DNA from 3 places in the Streptomyces sp. NPDC048352 genome. Region 1 is predicted to be linked to each of the others. Evidence: riboswitches for the same ligand, from Rfam matches in the RefSeq annotation. Region 1 holds a riboswitch; each other region holds the start of a gene.
The links. Region 1 has a riboswitch for thiamine pyrophosphate ahead of thiC (phosphomethylpyrimidine synthase ThiC). Riboswitches for the same ligand answer to the same signal wherever they lie in the genome.
Positions count from the first base shown of each region.

Region 2: linked by a shared signal. The riboswitch ahead of thiO (glycine oxidase ThiO) and the one ahead of thiC (phosphomethylpyrimidine synthase ThiC) in region 1 are both predicted to bind thiamine pyrophosphate.
Region 3: linked by a shared signal. The riboswitch ahead of AB0D45_RS03050 (thiamine ABC transporter substrate-binding protein) and the one ahead of thiC (phosphomethylpyrimidine synthase ThiC) in region 1 are both predicted to bind thiamine pyrophosphate.

Region 1 is NZ_JBEZKZ010000002.1:111,803-117,374, forward strand. Features, by position in the region: gene AB0D45_RS01720 (hypothetical protein) at 1-125, opposite strand, end outside; gene AB0D45_RS01725 (glycosyltransferase) at 417-1,529, shown strand; gene thiC (phosphomethylpyrimidine synthase ThiC) at 1,651-3,438, opposite strand; TPP riboswitch at 3,433-3,577, opposite strand; gene AB0D45_RS01735 (YibE/F family protein) at 3,617-5,050, shown strand; gene AB0D45_RS01740 (SsgA family sporulation/cell division regulator) at 5,117-5,566, opposite strand.
Region 2 is NZ_JBEZKZ010000113.1:6-5,577, forward strand. Features, by position in the region: gene AB0D45_RS32715 (Rv2175c family DNA-binding protein) at 126-491, opposite strand; gene AB0D45_RS32720 (FAD-dependent oxidoreductase) at 603-1,823, opposite strand; TPP riboswitch at 1,938-2,050, shown strand; gene thiO (glycine oxidase ThiO) at 2,048-3,229, shown strand; gene thiS (sulfur carrier protein ThiS) at 3,226-3,426, shown strand; gene AB0D45_RS32735 (thiazole synthase) at 3,432-4,226, shown strand; gene AB0D45_RS32740 (HD domain-containing protein) at 4,866-5,444, opposite strand; gene AB0D45_RS32745 (helix-turn-helix transcriptional regulator) at 5,458-5,572, opposite strand, start outside.
Region 3 is NZ_JBEZKZ010000003.1:127,248-132,819, reverse strand. Features, by position in the region: gene pyrH (UMP kinase) at 30-809, shown strand; gene frr (ribosome recycling factor) at 901-1,458, shown strand; gene AB0D45_RS03060 (phosphatidate cytidylyltransferase) at 1,458-2,534, shown strand; gene rlmN (23S rRNA (adenine(2503)-C(2))-methyltransferase RlmN) at 2,667-3,782, shown strand; TPP riboswitch at 3,842-3,951, shown strand; gene AB0D45_RS03050 (thiamine ABC transporter substrate-binding protein) at 4,037-5,137, shown strand; gene AB0D45_RS03045 (iron ABC transporter permease) at 5,191-5,572, shown strand, end outside.

The sequences.
Region 1 (5,572 bases):
GCGAGGGCGGGGCTGGCCAGGCCGACCATGACCAGGGAGAGCGAGGCCAGGGCGCCCCCGACCTGCCAGGCCCGGCTACGAGGAACGGGACCCAGGGAGGAACGGGTCCTGTGCTCACGACTCATCAAAGCGCTCCTTCGGAACGTACGGCCGCGCCGAAACGGGTGACACCCCGGTCGCGGGTTCGAGCTTCCTCCGGGAAAAACGGACGAAGTACCCCGCACCTTGAGCGCTGGGAGCCCGACGTCAACACATCGGCCTAGCAGACCCCCGCCCCGTGGGTGGCGTCACAGCCGCATCCGCAGTAGTGCTCTCGGCGAGTCGTGGACAACCGCACCGAAGCGCTCACTACGGTCACGAGCCGACACCGGCCTGGCCGTCCCCCGGGGGCGGCCCGCACACCGTGGACGGGACCTTTGAGCGCAACAGTCTGCCTGAACATGATCGTCAAGAACGAGGCTCCGACCATCCGGAAGTGCCTGGAGTCGGTGCGCCCCCTGATCGACACCTGGGTGATCGTGGACACCGGGTCGACGGACGGCACCCAGGACGTCATCCGGGAGTGCTTCGGCGATCTGCCCGGCACCCTGTACGAGCGCCCGTGGAAGGGCTTCGACGGCAGCCGCACGGAGGCCATCGAACTCGCCCGCTCCACGGCCGACTACCTGCTGTTCATCGACGCGGACGACGAGATGCGGGTGGAGCCCGGCTTCCGCATGCCGGACCTGACGCACGACGCGTACAAGCTGGCGGTCCACCACGGCCCGGTCATCCACTACCGTCCGTCGCTCGTCTCGACCCGGCTGCCCTGGCGCTACGTCGGCGTGCTGCACGAGTACCTCGACTGCGGACGAGAGCACAGCCAGGAGGTGCTCGAAGGGGTCAGCATGCTCATCGTCGGCGGAGGGGCCCGCCTGCGGGAGGGCGGCGAGCGGGCGAAGTACCTGCGCGACGCGAAGATCCTCGAAGAGGGGCTCGCCAAGGAGCCCGGCAACCCCCGGTACGCGTTCTACCTGGCCCAGAGCTGGCGCGACGCCGGCGAGCCGGAGAAGTCGCTCGCCGCCTACGACCACCGCGTCGCCATGGGCGGCTGGGTCGAGGAGACGTACTGCGCCCGGGTCTACGCCGCACGGATCGCCTCGGAGCTGGGACGGCCGCCGGCCGAGGTGATGGACCGCTACCTGCGCGCCCACGAGAGCCGCCCCACGCGCGCCGAGGCGCTCGGCGACCTCGCCCGCCTCTGCCGCGTCGAACAGCGGTGGCCGCTGGCCTACCTGTTCGCCCGGCAGGCGGTGCGGATCCCGTACCCGGACGACATCCTGTTCGTCGAGTACGCCTGGCACGACTGGCGCGCGCTCGACGAACTCGCCATCGCGGCCTACTGGACCGGCGCGTACCAGGAATCGCTGGACTGCTGCGAGCGTCTCCTCGGGGAGGGCAAACTCCCCGACGAGCAGCGCGAACGGGTCCTCGCCAACCGCGAGTTCGCCCGCCGCGGGCTGGGGGCGGGGTACGGCGTGGTGGCCTGAACCGCCCGCGGCCGGCGGACCCGCGCCGCCACCGCACCGGGCCGGCCCGCGACTCCCCCCATGAGGTCGCGGGCCGGCCCGTGTCCGGGTCCGGGGCCCGGATCGGTGTCCGGTCCCGGGGTCAGTCGGCCAGCGGCAGGTAGACCCGGTTGCCCGAGGCCGCGAACTCGGCGGACTTCTCCGCCATGCCCGCCTCGATCTCGTCGGCCTTCAGGTCACCGCCGTGCTCGCGGCGGATGTCCTGCGAGATCTTCATCGAGCAGAACTTCGGACCGCACATGGAGCAGAAGTGCGCGGTCTTGGCCGGCTCCGCGGGGAGGGTCTCGTCGTGGAACTCGCGGGCCGTGTCCGGGTCGAGGGCCAGGTTGAACTGGTCCTCCCAGCGGAACTCGAAGCGCGCGTCCGACAGGGCGTCGTCCCACTCCTGGGCACCGGGGTGGCCCTTGGCCAGGTCCGCCGCGTGTGCCGCGATCTTGTACGTGATGACGCCGGTCTTCACGTCGTCCCGGTTCGGCAGGCCCAGGTGCTCCTTGGGCGTGACGTAGCAGAGCATCGCCGTGCCCCACCAGGCGATCATCGCGGCGCCGATGCCCGAGGTGATGTGGTCGTACGCGGGCGCGACGTCCGTGGTCAGCGGGCCGAGCGTGTAGAACGGCGCCTCCTCGCAGATCTCCTGCTGGAGGTCGATGTTCTCCTTGATCTTGTGCATCGGGACGTGGCCCGGGCCCTCGATCATGGTCTGCACGTTGTGGCGCTTGGCGATGGTGTTCAGCTCGCCCAGCGTCTTCAGCTCGGCGAACTGCGCCGCGTCGTTGGCGTCCGCGATGGAGCCGGGGCGCAGGCCGTCACCCAGCGAGTAGGTGACGTCGTACGCCGCGAGGATCTCGCAGAGCTCCTCGAAGTTCGTGTAGAGGAAGTTCTCCTTGTGGTGCGCCAGGCACCAGGCGGCCATGATCGAGCCGCCGCGCGAGACGATGCCGGTCTTGCGGCGGGCGGTCAGCGGCACGTAGGGGAGCAGCACGCCGGCGTGGACGGTCATGTAGTCGACGCCCTGCTCGGCCTGCTCGATGACCGTGTCCTTGTAGATCTCCCAGGTCAGGTCCTCGGCCCTGCCGTCGACCTTCTCCAGCGCCTGGTAGAGCGGCACGGTGCCGATCGGCACGGGGGAGTTGCGCAGGACCCACTCGCGGGTGGTGTGGATGTTGCGGCCCGTGGAGAGGTCCATGACCGTGTCGGCGCCCCACTTGGTCGCCCAGGTCATCTTGTCGACCTCCTCCTCGATGGAGGAGGTGACGGCGGAGTTGCCGATGTTGGCGTTGACCTTCACCAGGAACTTCTTGCCGATGATCATCGGCTCGATCTCCGGGTGGTTCACGTTCGCCGGGAGCACCGCGCGGCCGGCGGCGATCTCCTCGCGCACGACCTCCGGGGAGACGTTCTCGCGGATCGCCACGTACTCCATCTCCGGGGTGACCTCGCCCCGGCGGGCGTACGCGAGCTGCGTGACGGCGGCGCCTCCACGGCCCCTGCGGGGCTGGCGCGGACGGCCCGGGAAGACCGCGTCGAGGTTCTTGAGGCCCCCGCGCGGGGAGGTGTGCTTGATGCCGTCGTCCTCGGGGCGGACCGGGCGGCCCGCGTACTCCTCGGTGTCCCCGCGGCCGATGATCCAGTTCTCGCGCAGCGGGGGCAGGCCCCGGCGCACGTCGGTCTCGATCTGCGGGTCGGTGTACGGCCCGGACGTGTCGTAGAGCGTGACGTCCTTGCCGTTGGTGAGGTGGACCTGGCGGACCGGCACCCGGATGTCCGGGCGGGAGCCCGCCAGGTATCCCTTGTGCCAGCCGGGCTGGCGCTCGGTCTGGCCGTCGGCGTCCTGGCTGACGGCAGGCGTGCGTGCGTCCTGAATGGTCATGAGACCTGATCTCCCTACGCCGGCATTACCCGGTAACAGGTTCGGCGGTCGACGCAGCCTCCTCCCGTACGCATTCTCCTGCGCGTACGGTGATCAGCGCCCTCTCAGCCCGGTGCTCCGAGCTCCCGCGTTGTGCAAAGTAGCCCCCACGTTAGCGTCGTGTGTGGCGTGCTGAACAGTGGGCCCCCTCATCTCTTGCGATGATCTGCCGGTGACGACCTCGCCGCAGCCTCCCCACGAGCCCACAGATCCCTCGGGCCACACCGGCCACGGGCATGCGTCCCACCGGCACGCGGCCGACTCCTCCCACGGGCATTCCCACGGCCACGGCCCGGCGGCTCCGGTCTCCAAGCACCTGCGCAAGGTGATCGCCGCCGTACTGATCCCCTTCGCCGCAGCCGTGTTCGTCGGCATGGCCGTGCTCTGGCCCGGCGGCGCCCCCGCCCACGAACGCACCGGGGTGGGCTTCGACCGGCAGACGCAGCAGGGCAAGGTCGTCGCTCTCGCGAAGGTCGACTGCAAATCGGTCAACGCCTCGCAGGTCCCCCCCACCGGCGACACCTCCACCCCCGAGGGGCGCGAGGCGCAGGCCGCCCGGACCGGCGAGTGCAAGAAGGCCACCGTCGAGGTCACCAGCGGACCGGAGCAGGGACGCGCCTTCTTCGAGATCGTCCAGCCGGGTGCGCCACGGCAGTTGGAGAAGGGCCAGGAGGTGGTGGTCGCCTACGCGCCGGACGCGCCGCGGGACCTCCAGTACTCGGTGATCGACCTGAACCGGAAGCTCCCGCTGGCCCTGCTGGCCGGCATCTTCGCCGTCGCGGTCGTCGTGGTGGGCCGGATGCGCGGACTGTTCGCCCTCATCGCGCTCGTCGTCAGCTTCGGCGTCCTGACGCTCTTCATCCTCCCGGCGATCCTCCAGGGCTCGAACCCCTTGCTCGTCGCCGTCATCGGCGCGAGCGCGATCATGCTGATCGCGCTCTACATGTGCCACGGGCTGACGGCGAGGACCTCCGTGGCGGTCCTCGGCACACTGGTCTCGCTGCTGCTGATCGGGCTGCTGGGCTCGGTGTTCATCGGCCGGGCGTTCCTGAGCGGCAACACGGACGACAACACCGGTCTCATCCACGGGCTCTACCCGGACATCGACATGAGCGGCCTGCTGCTCGCAGGCGTGATCATCGGATCGCTGGGCGTGCTCGACGACGTGACCGTCACCCAGACGTCGGCCGTATGGGAACTCCACCAGGCGGACCCGGACATGGGCCCGCGCGCCCTGTACCGGGCGGCCATCCGGATCGGCCGCGACCACATCGCGTCGGTGGTCAACACCCTCGTGCTGGCGTACGCCGGCGCCGCGCTGCCCTTGCTGCTGCTGTTCTCGATCGCCGACAGCAGCATGGGCACGGTGGCCAACAGCGAGCTGGTCGCGGAGGAGATCGTTCGCACCCTCGTGGGCTCCATCGGGCTCGTGGCCTCGGTGCCCGTGACCACGGCGCTGGCTGCGCTGGTGGTCTCGGCCGACCGGCCGGCGGGCGCGGGCGGCGCCGGGGCCTCCGGGGCGGCCGCGGGGCCGGCCCGCGGCGGCCGGGGCCGGCGGCGGCGCAAGCGCTGAAGGGCGGGCTGCCGGGGGGGGTGACGGTGACGGTGACGCCGCGCGGCCCCCGCCCCGTCGCGCTCGTCAGCCCGCGTTGCGCTCGTTCTGCTGTGAGTCGGCGAGGATCTTGTCGAGCGCCTGGTCGAGGCTCTCCTCGAAGTCGCCGAGGTTGCGCTCCTGACCGAGCGGAACGATCCGGTCGGTCCGGTCCAGGAACGCGACGAGCGGTGCGGCGCCGGCCCGGAACAGGGCTCGGTCCGCCGCGACCTGGAGCCGGATGTGGACGTCGGACAGCTCCTCCGGACCGGCGGGCGCGATGTGCACGTCGCCGTCACCGCAGGGCTTGTTGATGCCGTCGAGGAGCAGCTCCCGGCCGAACGCCCAGGTGACGGGCGCGTCTCCGGGAAGGTGGAAGGTGAGGCGTACCGCGTAGGGGTCCCCGGCGTCGTACCGGAGTTCCACCGGGATCCGGAACGCGAGCTCCTCGGAAACGAGGAAGCTCATCATGACCTCTGCCTGTACCGACTCGCGCATTGCCTA
Region 2 (5,572 bases), on a different contig from region 1:
GCGGGGTGGGCGCTGCGGCCCTCTCTCTGCGCGGGGCGTTGCACTTGTGGTGTTTGGTTCTCCCCGGGTGGGGGGGGGGGGGGGGGGGCGGGGGGGGCCGCCCCCCACACCTGTGGATCAGCCGGTCAGAGGGCGAGCGCCTGGGCGCGGCGCTTGACCTCCGTGCCGCGATTCTCGCGCAGCGCCTGCACGGGGGTGCCGGGCAGGGTCGGATCCTCGGTGAACAGCCACTCCAGCATCTCCTCGTCGGAGAAGCGGTCGTCGCGCAGCACGGTCAGCAGTCCGACGAGCCCCTTGACGACCTTGTCTCCGTCGATGAACTGCGCCGGAACCTGCAGGGCGCGGTTCTCGCCCCGGCGTACGGCGATCAGCTGCCCTTCCTTGACCATCTGGCGGACCCGGGTCACCTCGATGTCGAGCATCTCCGCGATGTCGGGGAGGTACAGCCAGGAGGGGACTAGGGCATCGATCTTTGCGTCAATCTCGGTCACGGGCACAAGCCTGCCACTTCGGACGGGCAGCCGGTACCCGGCCCCGTCCGTCCGGGTCCGGGAGGCGTCCGTCCGGGGCCGGGCAGCCGTCGGGCCCGGCCCCGGCAGCCGTCAGGCCAGGGCCGATTTCAGCGGAACGGCCGGGTCCGCGACCTTGGCCGGGTCGAGGGGCGCGGCGGTCTCGATCAGCCGGCGGCCCTGGGCCAGGTCCCGGGGGCGGCCCACGGCCAGGACGGCGGTCAGCGCGCCCCCGCGCAGCCAGCACACCGACCAGGCGGGACCGGCCGGGTCGCCGCGCCACAGCAGCGTGTCGGCCCCGCCGTGGTGGCCGGCGTACTGGACGAAGCGGCCGAACTGCTCGGACCAGAAGTACGGCACCGGGTCGTAGGCCTGGACGGGCTCCCCGGCGAGGATGTTCGCCGCGACGGTCCGGGGCCCCTGGAGGGCGTTGTCCCAGTGGTGGACCAGCAGCCTCGTCCCGTAGCGGGCCGAGGGGAAGGAGGAGCAGTCGCCGACCGCGTAGACGTCCGGCAGGGAGGTGCGCAGGTGGGCGTCCGCGGTGACGGAGCCGTCGGGGCCGAGCTCGACGCCGGTGCCGGCGAGCCAGTCGGTGGCGGGCCGGGCGCCGATGCCGACGACGACGGCCCCGGCGGGCAGCTCGCGGCCGTCCGCCAGCAGGACCCGGCCCTCCTCGATCCCGGCGACCCTGGCCCCGGTGAGCAGGGCGGCGCCGGCTTCGCTGTACCACCGGGCCATCGGGGCGGCGACCTCGGCGGGCAGGGCGCCCGGCAGCACCCGGTCCGCAGCCTCGACCACCGTCACGGCGCAGCCGGCCTCGCGGGCCGCCGTGGCGAACTCGGCGCCGATCCAGCCGGCGCCGACGACCACGGTCGCCGGGGCCGCGGCCAGCACGGGGCGCAGCCGGGCGGCGTCGTCGAGGGTGCGCAGCAGGTGGACCCCCGGGACCCCCTCGGTGCCGGGCAGGGTCAGCGGCCGGGCGCCGGTGGCCAGCACGAGGGCCTCGTACGGGACCGGGCCGGACTCGGTGTCGACCTCGCGGTCCGCCGCCCGCAGCCCGGTGACCTCGGTGCCGAGGCGCAGGTCGATGCGCAGCCCCTCGAAGTCCACCTCGAACGCGGAGTCCTCGGCCTTGCCGAGCAGCACCGCCTTGGACAGCGGGGGCCGGTCGTAGGGCTGGTGGGGTTCGGCGCCCAGCAGGGTCACGGGGCCTTCGTAGCCCTGTTCCCGCAGGGCCACGGCGGTCTGCACGCCGGCCATTCCGGCGCCGGTGATCACGACGCCGGGCTTCGTCTGTTCCGTCTGCTCACTCACGTGCCCACCCTAGTGAACTGACGGCCCGTCAGGAATAGGGGGCGCCGGAAGCGGGACGCCGGCGCCGGGGAGGCAGCCTTACCCGGCTGCGGCCCCGGGGTTTAGTCTGGCCACCGTACCTATCGCGGGAGCCCGGGCGGACCGGGCTGAGAGGGAGGCTGGCCGGCCTCCGACCGTACGAACCTGATCCGGGTCATGCCGGCGAAGGGAGGGGCTGGACGCCCATGCACTCATCCCGTAACGGATCCGGCGGGGGATCCGACGTCCTCGTCATCGGGGGCGGCATCATCGGCCTGGTCACGGCCTGGCGGGCGGCTCGGCGCGGGCTGCGCACCGCCCTGGCCGACCCGGACCCCGGCGGCGGAGCCGCCCGCGTCGCGGCCGGCATGCTGGCCGCCGTCACCGAGCTGCACTACGGCGAGGAGACCCTGCTCGGCCTCAACGTCGCCTCCGCCGCCCGCTACCCCGAGTTCGCCGCCGAGCTCACGGAAGCCAGCGGCGGCATGGACCTCGGCTACCGGGCCTGCGGCACCCTCGCCGTCGCCCTCGACGCCGACGACCGCCTCCACCTGCGGGAACTGCACGCCCTCCAGCGCCGCTGCGGCCTGGAGTCGCAGTGGCTCACCGGCCGCGAGTGCCGCCGCCTTGAGCCGATGCTGGCCCCCGGGGTACGCGGCGGGCTGCGCGTCGACGGGGACCACCAGGTCGATCCGCGCCGGCTCGCGGCGGCGCTGCTGGCCGCCTGCGAGCGGGCGGGCGTCGCGATCCACCGGGCGCGCGCGGAGCGGCTCCTCGTCACCGCCGACCGGGCGGCCGGGGCGCTGCTCGACGACGGCACGCGGCTGCGCGCCGACCAGGTGGTGCTGGCCGCGGGCTCGCTCAGCGGCCGGCTGGCCGGCGTACCGGACGAGGCCCGCCCGCCCGTACGGCCGGTGAAGGGACAGGTGCTGCGGCTCGCGGTGCCCGCCGCGTACGCGCCGTTCCTGTCCCGGACGGTACGGGCCGTCGTGCGCGGCAGCCACGTCTACCTCGTGCCCCGCGAGAACGGCGAACTCGTCGTCGGAGCCACCAGCGAGGAACTCGGCTGGGACACCACGGTCACCGCCGGCGGCGTGTACGAGCTGCTGCGCGACGCCCACGAGCTGGTACCCGGCATCACCGAGCTCCCGCTGGTCGAGACCCGGGCGGGCCTGCGCCCCGGCTCCCCCGACAACGCCCCGCTGCTCGGCCCGACCGAGCTGCCCGGCCTGCACCTGGCCACCGGGCACTACCGCAACGGGGTGCTGCTGACCCCGCTCACCGGCGACGTGATGGCGGAGCTGCTGGCCACCGGCGCCGTGCCGGAGATCGCCCGCCCCTTCACCCCGCGCCGGTTCTCCCCCACGCGTCAGGAGTCTTTCGCATGACCATCTCCGTCAACGGCGAGCCGCGCGAGGTCGCGGCCGGCACCACCCTCGACGCGGTGGTCGCCACCCTCACCACCGCGCCCTCCGGCGTCGCCGCCGCACTCAACGAGACCGTCGTCCCGCGCGGCCAGTGGCCGGCGACGCCGGTGGACGAGGGCGACCGGATCGAGATCCTCACCGCGGTCCAGGGAGGCTGAGCGCGATGGCTGACGACGTCTTCACCCTGGGCGGCCGGACCTTCTCCTCCCGGCTGATCATGGGCACCGGCGGGGCCCCGAGCCTGGACGTCCTGGAACGCGCCCTGGTCGCCTCCGGCACCGAGCTGACCACGGTCGCCATGCGCCGCCTGGACCCGACGGTGCAGGGCTCGGTCCTGTCCGTCCTGTCCAAGCTGGGCATCGCCGTCCTGCCCAACACGGCGGGCTGCTTCACGGCCGGCGAAGCCGTGCTCACGGCCCGGCTGGCGCGGGAGGCGCTCGGCACGGACTGGATCAAGCTGGAGGTCGTCGCGGACGAGCGCACCCTGCTGCCCGACGGCGTCGAGCTGCTGGACGCCGCCGAGGTCCTGGTCGACGAGGGCTTCACGGTGCTGCCGTACACGAACGACGACCCGGTCCTCGCCCGGAAGCTGGAGGACGTGGGCTGCGCGGCGATCATGCCGCTGGGGTCGCCGATCGGCTCGGGCATGGGCATCCGGAACCCGCACAACTTCGAGCTGATCGTCGAGCGCGCCGGGGTCCCGGTGATCCTCGACGCGGGCGCGGGCACGGCGTCGGACGCGGCCCTGGCGATGGAGCTGGGCTGCGCGGGGGTGATGCTGGCCTCGGCGGTGACGCGTGCGCAGCAGCCGGTCCTGATGGCGGCGGCGATGCGGGACGCCGTCTCGGCGGGCCGCCTGGCCCACCGCGCGGGCCGCATCCCCCAACGCCGCTTCGCCGAAGCCTCGTCCCCGGCGGAGGGGCGGGCTGCGCTGGACCCGGAACGTCCGGCGTTCTGAGGGGCGGGGGTACGAGGCTTGCGGCGCGGGCCCGCTCTCTCCCCCTCGAGGGGGTGGGGGCCGGTCGGTGGCTGCCCACCCGCCCCCGGGTGCGGGTGGGTGGGCCGGGGAGCGGGATCCCCTCGGGCGGCATCACAGCCGGTTCGGGGGTTTCCCGTCAGTCCCATCGTCATTCCGTGTCGGGCCGGTCCCTCAAGGGCGCTCCTTCGTCGCGTCGCTACGCGATTTCGCTGCGCTCAACCCTTGACCGACCGCCCCGCCCCGGAAAGCCGAAAGACTGCCGGGAACCCCCCAAAAGAACGGTCACCAGGGACAGGTCCGAGGAGCGGGTCTCTCAGGGACGAGGCGAGGGGCCGGGGGCATGGCCTCCCGGGCATCCGGGCCCGCCCATGGCCTGGCCAGCGCCAGGGGCCCGGGTACCTGCACGAAACACCGACCACATCCCCCTGCGGAGCCCCCAGGCGCAGCAGATCACTACGCGCTCCTCCCGGCTTGGCGTCCGACGGCCGTCTGGGGCCGCTACCTGCACCAAACGTTGATCAGGGAGAGGCGGGAAGCCGACAGGCGCGTCAGATCGCTACGCGCTCCTCGGACCCGGCGACTGACGGCCGTCCGGGCCTGATGGGGCCTTGGCGAGGGTCAGGGCTGTTCCCCCATGGCTGCGCGGAGCCAGTCCAGGGCGCCTTGGGCGAGGAGTTCGTCGGCGAGGCGCTGGGCGGTTTCGGTGGTCAGCCGACTGCGGCTGTTGTCGATCCAGCGTTGTGCGTTGGCGTAGCCCTGGGCTTTGTACTCGATGCCCTGGAGCATGCACTCAAGCTTGTCTGCGTCGCGGGCGCAGATCGATTCGGGTGTCTCTTTGGCCTCGTATTCCGCGACGAGATCCTGGATGGTCGCGGCGAGGAGGTCGGGCATGCCTGCCGTCTGGTCCGCTGTGATCTCCGTGGGATCGGCGGACGGGGAGTACCTCTTGCCCAGGTGGTTCACATCCCCGCTGCGGGATTCCTGCGTGTCGTGCCACACGGCGAGGAAGGCGGCGCGGGCTGGGTCGGCTCCCTCCAGCTTCGCGATGACGGAAGCGATCAAGGATGTGCGCCAGGAGTGCTCGGCCACGCTCTCGGGATTGTTGACGCCGGCCATCCACCAGCCCGTACGGCGTGCGTTCTTGAGCGTGCCGGTTTCATAGAGGAAGTGGGCCACCGTGGACAGGTCGTCAGCCACGTCTGTCTCCTTCTCACGCCCCAGCGAGGCGGATCGCGTACCGAATGCCTTCGAGCTCGCGACGCGCTCTGGTCGAGGGCTCGGTGCCATCCAACAGCACGGGCATCCGGGCCCGCAGGTCTCGGACG
Region 3 (5,572 bases), on a different contig from region 1:
CTTCTTCGTATGTGCACGAGGAGATCTCCATGAATCAGGGCGTTGACCCCCACACCGCATCCGACGACAAGAGCGACCACGGCAAGAAGGGCCGCCGCTTCATGCTGAAGCTGTCCGGCGAAGCCTTCTCCGGCGGCGGCGGACTGGGTGTCGACCCCGACGTCGTGCACGCCATCGCCCGCGAGATCGCGGCCGTGGTCCGCGACGGCGCCGAGATCGCGATCGTCATCGGCGGCGGCAACTTCTTCCGCGGCGCCGAGCTCCAGCAGCGCGGCATGGACCGGGCGCGGTCCGACTACATGGGCATGCTCGGCACCGTCATGAACTGCCTCGCCCTCCAGGACTTCCTGGAGAAGGAGGGCATCGACAGCCGTGTCCAGACCGCCATCACCATGGGCCAGGTCGCGGAGCCGTACATCCCGCTGCGCGCCGTGCGCCACCTGGAGAAGGGCCGCGTCGTGATCTTCGGCGCCGGCATGGGCATGCCGTACTTCTCCACCGACACCACGGCCGCCCAGCGCGCCCTGGAAATCGACGCCGAGGCCCTCCTCATGGGCAAGAACGGCGTCGACGGGGTCTACGACTCCGACCCGAAGACCAACCCGGACGCGGTGAAGTTCGACGCGCTGGAGTACAGCGAGGTGCTGTCCCGGGACCTCAAGGTCGCCGACGCCACGGCCATCACGCTGTGCCGCGACAACAAGCTGCCGATCCTGGTCTTCGAACTGCTCGCCGAGGGCAATATCGCCCGCGCCGTCAAGGGTGAGAAGATCGGCACGCTCGTGAGCGACCAGGGCACCCGGGCCTGAGCGGTCCGCCGCCGGGCCCCGGGGGCCCGGTCCGGGCGCCCGGCCGGCCCGCCCGCCTGAACCATCCACATCTGACATGCAGGAGCACGTGGTGATCGAAGAAACCCTCCTCGAGGCCGAGGAGAAGATGGAGAAGGCCGTCAACGTCGCCAAGGACGACTTCGCCGCGATTCGCACGGGCCGTGCGCACCCGGCGATGTTCAACAAGATCGTGGCGGAGTACTACGGTGCCATCACGCCCATCAACCAGCTGGCCTCCTTCGCGGTGCCCGAGCCGCGCATGGCGATCGTGACGCCGTTCGACGCGTCGGCGCTGCGCAACATCGAGCAGGCCATCCGCGACTCCGACCTCGGTGTCAACCCGAGCAACGACGGCCGCATCATCCGGGTGACCTTCCCCGAGCTGACGCAGGACCGCCGCAAGGAGTACATCAAGGTCGCGCGCACCAAGGCCGAGGACTCCAAGGTTTCCATCCGCGCCGTCCGCCGCAAGGCGAAGGACGCCCTCGACAAGCTGGTCAAGGACAAGGAGGCCGGCGAGGACGAGGTGCGCCGCGCCGAGAAGGAGCTCGACGACACCACCGCGAAGTACGTCGCGCAGGTGGACGAGCTGCTCAAGCACAAGGAAGCCGAGCTCCTCGAGGTCTGATGAACGACTCTCCCTGGGCCGCGGAGCCGGTTCCGGCGGGTCCCGCATACGATGCGCTGGTGGGCCCGCACACTGCGCCCATGCCCATCGTGCCCGATGCCGCCGGCCGTGCCTTCGACGACCGGGAAGCACGCGATCGGGGGGCCGCCTTCGTGGGCGGCCCCCCGTTCCGCGCCGAGACGCCGTTGCAGGAGCCCATGCCCAGCCCCCCGCCTCCGCCTTCACCGGCCCCGCACGACGCCTCGCCCCCGCCGCAGAAGAAGCGCGCGGGGCGGGACCTGCGTGCCGCCATAGGGGTCGGCGTCGGCCTCGGCGCGGTGATCTTCGCGTCGCTGTTCATCGTCAAGGCCGTCTTCGTCGGCGTGATCGTCGTCGCGGTCGTCGTCGGCCTGTGGGAGCTCACCTCCCGGCTCCAGGAGAAGAAGGGCATCAAGGCGCCGCTGGTCCCGCTCGCGGTCGGCGGCGCGGCGATGATCATCGCGGGCTACGTGCGCGGGGCCGAGGGCGCCTGGGTGGCCATGGCGCTCACGGCGCTGGCCGTCCTGGTGTGGCGGATGACGGAACCGCCCGAGGACTACCTCAAGGACGTCACCGCGGGCGTCTTCGCCGCGTTCTACGTGCCCTTCCTGGCCACCTTCGTCGCGATGCTGCTCACCCCCGACGACGGTCCGCAGCGGGTGGTGACCTTCCTGGTCCTGACGGTGGTCAGCGACACCGGCGCGTACGCGGTGGGCTGGCGCTTCGGCAAGACCAAGCTCGCGCCGCGCATCAGCCCCGGCAAGACCCGCGAGGGGCTCGTGGGAGCGGTGGCCTTCGCCATGGCGGCCGGCGCCCTGTGCATGGAGTTCCTGATTGACGGGGGCTCCTGGTGGCAGGGCCTGCTGCTGGGCCTCGCGGTCGCGGTCAGCGCCACCCTGGGCGACCTCGGCGAGTCGATGATCAAGCGTGACCTGGGCATCAAGGACATGGGCACGCTGCTCCCCGGCCACGGGGGCATCATGGACCGGCTGGACTCGCTGCTGCCGACCGCCCCGGTGGTGTGGCTGCTGCTGGCGGCGTTCGTCGGCACGGGCTGACCGGCCCGGGCCGGGTTATCCTGGAGGGCGCGCCGCGTGTACGCGGCGCGCCTTTTCCGTCCAGCGGCCGCGCCGCGGACCGGCCCTGCACGCGCGGGGTGACCCCCACCCCGTCGCACTGAGGAGTACAGCATGGCCCCCCGTCCCGTCCCGGGTGAGCTCACCTTCGTCGCGCCCCGCGGAGCGAAGAAGCCGCCCCGGCACCTGGCCGACATGACCCCGGCCGAGCGCCGCGAGGCGGTCGCCGCGATCGGCGAGAAGCCGTTCCGGGCCAAGCAGCTCTCCCAGCACTACTTCGCCCGCTACGCGCACGACCCGGCCGAGTGGACCGACATCCCGGCGGGCTCGCGGGAGAAGCTCCAGCAGGAGCTGCTGCCCGAGCTGATGAACGTCGTCCGGCACATCTCGTGCGACGACGACACCACCCGCAAGACCCTGTGGAAGCTGCACGACGGCACGCTCGTGGAGTCGGTGCTGATGCGCTACCCCGACCGCGTGACGATGTGCATCTCCTCCCAGGCCGGCTGCGGCATGAACTGCCCCTTCTGCGCCACCGGCCAGGCCGGCCTCGACCGCAACCTCTCCACCGCCGAGATCGTGCACCAGATCGTCGACGGCATGCGCGCCCTGCGCGACGGCGAGGTCCCCGGCGGCCCGGCCCGCCTGTCCAACATCGTCTTCATGGGCATGGGCGAGCCGCTCGCCAACTACAAGCGCGTCGTCGGCGCCATCCGCCGCCTCACCGACCCGGAGCCCGACGGCCTGGGCCTGTCGCAGCGCGGCATCACCGTCTCCACCGTCGGCCTGGTCCCGGCCATGCTGCGCTTCGCCGACGAGGGCTTCAAGTGCCGCCTCGCGGTCTCCCTGCACGCCCCGGACGACGAGCTGCGCGACACCCTCGTCCCCGTGAACACCCGCTGGAAGGTCCGCGAGGTCCTCGACGCGGCCTGGGAGTACGCGGAGAAGTCCGGGCGCCGGATCTCCATCGAGTACGCCCTGATCCGCGACATCAACGACCAGGCCTGGCGCGGCGACCTGCTCGGGCGCCTGCTCAAGGGCAAGCGCGTACACGTCAACCTGATCCCGCTGAACCCGACGCCCGGCTCGAAGTGGACCGCCTCGCGGCCCGAGGACGAGAAGGCCTTCGTCGAGGCGATCGCCCGGCACGGCGTGCCCGTGACCGTACGCGACACCCGCGGCCAGGAGATCGACGGCGCCTGCGGCCAGCTCGCCGCCTCGGAACGCTAGATTCCGGTCGCCGGTGGGCCTGATTCGGCCGCGGGGTACCCTGTGGCCGAACCAATTGCATATTCCGACAGGGGAGCGCCACAGCGCTGAGAGTGCGGTATCCGTCATCCGCAGACCCTCTGAACCTCGCCCCGGTCATTCGGGGTAGGAAGTTCGGTCACCACTCAAGCTGTTGCGCCCTGCCCGGCGTCCGCTCGCACAGAGCGCCGGGCGGGGCCGCGTCTTCTCCTGGTCATCCCAGGAGGAATTCACCAGTGAGCACCACCAGGAAGATCGCGGGCGCGACGCTCGCGGCCGCGCTCGGCGTCACCACCCTCAGTGCCTGCGGCGGCTCCGGCGCCGAGGACGGGGCCGCGGGCGCGAGCGACGCGCCGAAGTCCAAGACGGTCACCCTCGTCTCCCACGACTCCTTCAACGTGACCGACACGGTCCTCAAGGAGTTCGAGCAGCAGAGCGGCTACACCGTCAAGGTCCTGAAGTCCGGGGACGCGGGCGCGGCCCTCAACCAGGAGATCCTCACCAAGGGCTCCCCGCGCGGCGACGTCTTCTTCGGCGTCGACAACACGCTGCTCTCGCGCGCCCTCGACAACGGGATCTTCACCCCCTACCAGGCCAAGGGCCTGGACGGCGTGAAGCCGGAGTTCGTCCTCGACCAGCAGCACCGGGTCACCCCGGTCGACTCCGGCGACATCTGCGTCAACTACGACAAGGCCTACTTCGCCGACAAGAAGATCGCCCCGCCGCAGACGCTGGACGACCTGGTCAAGCCGGAGTACAAGAACCTGCTGGTCACCGAGAACGCCGCGACCTCCTCGCCCGGCCTCGGCTTCCTCCTCGCCTCCGTCGGCAAGTACGGCGAGGAGGGCTGGAAGGACTACTGGAGCAAGCTCAAGGCCAACGGCGTCGAGGTCGTCGACGGCTGGGAGCAGGCCTACAACGAGCGCTTCTCCGGCTCCGCCGGCGGCAAGAAGGCCAAGGGGGACCGCCCGCTGGTCGTCTCCTACGCCTCCAGCCCGCCGGTCGAGGTCCTCTACGCCGAGCCGCAGCCGGCCGAGGCCCCCACGGGCGTGGCCACCGGCACCTGCTTCCGCCAGGTCGAGTTCGCGGGCCTGCTGAAGGGCGCGAAGAACGAGGAGGGCGGCAAGGCCCTCGTCGACTTCCTGGTGAGCAAGAAGTTCCAGGAGGACATGCCGCTCCAGATGTTCGTGAACCCGGTGCTCAAGGACGCGAAGCTGCCGGACCTGTTCACGAAGCACGGCGTCGTCGTCGAGAAGCCGGAGACGGTCGCCCCCGACGCCATCGCCAAGAACCGTGAGCAGTGGGTCAAGACGTGGTCCTCGCTCGTCGTGAAGTAGGACGCGAGCGCCACCGGGAAGGCGGGCGCGCCACGGCCGTCAGACTCGCTCTGATGGCCGTGCCGCTCGCCTTCTTCGGGCTGTTCTTCGCCTATCCCGTCGCCGCGATCGTCGGCCGCGGGCTCAAGACCGCCGAGGGCTGGCAGTTCGGCCGGATCGGCGAGGTCCTCGCCCGGCCCGACATCGCCGGCGTGCTGTGGTTCACCACCTGGCAGGCGCTCGCCTCGACCGCCCTCACCCTGCTGCTGGCGCTGCCCGGCGCCTACGTCTTCGCCCGTCTGGAGTTCCCGGGCAAGCAGCTGCTGCGGGCCCTGGTCACCGTCCCGTTCGTGCTCCCGACGGTGGTCGTCGGCAGCGCCTTCCTGGCGCTGGCCGGCCGGGGCGGGCTGCTCGACGAGCTGTGGGGCGTCCGGCTGGACACCACCGTCTGGGCGA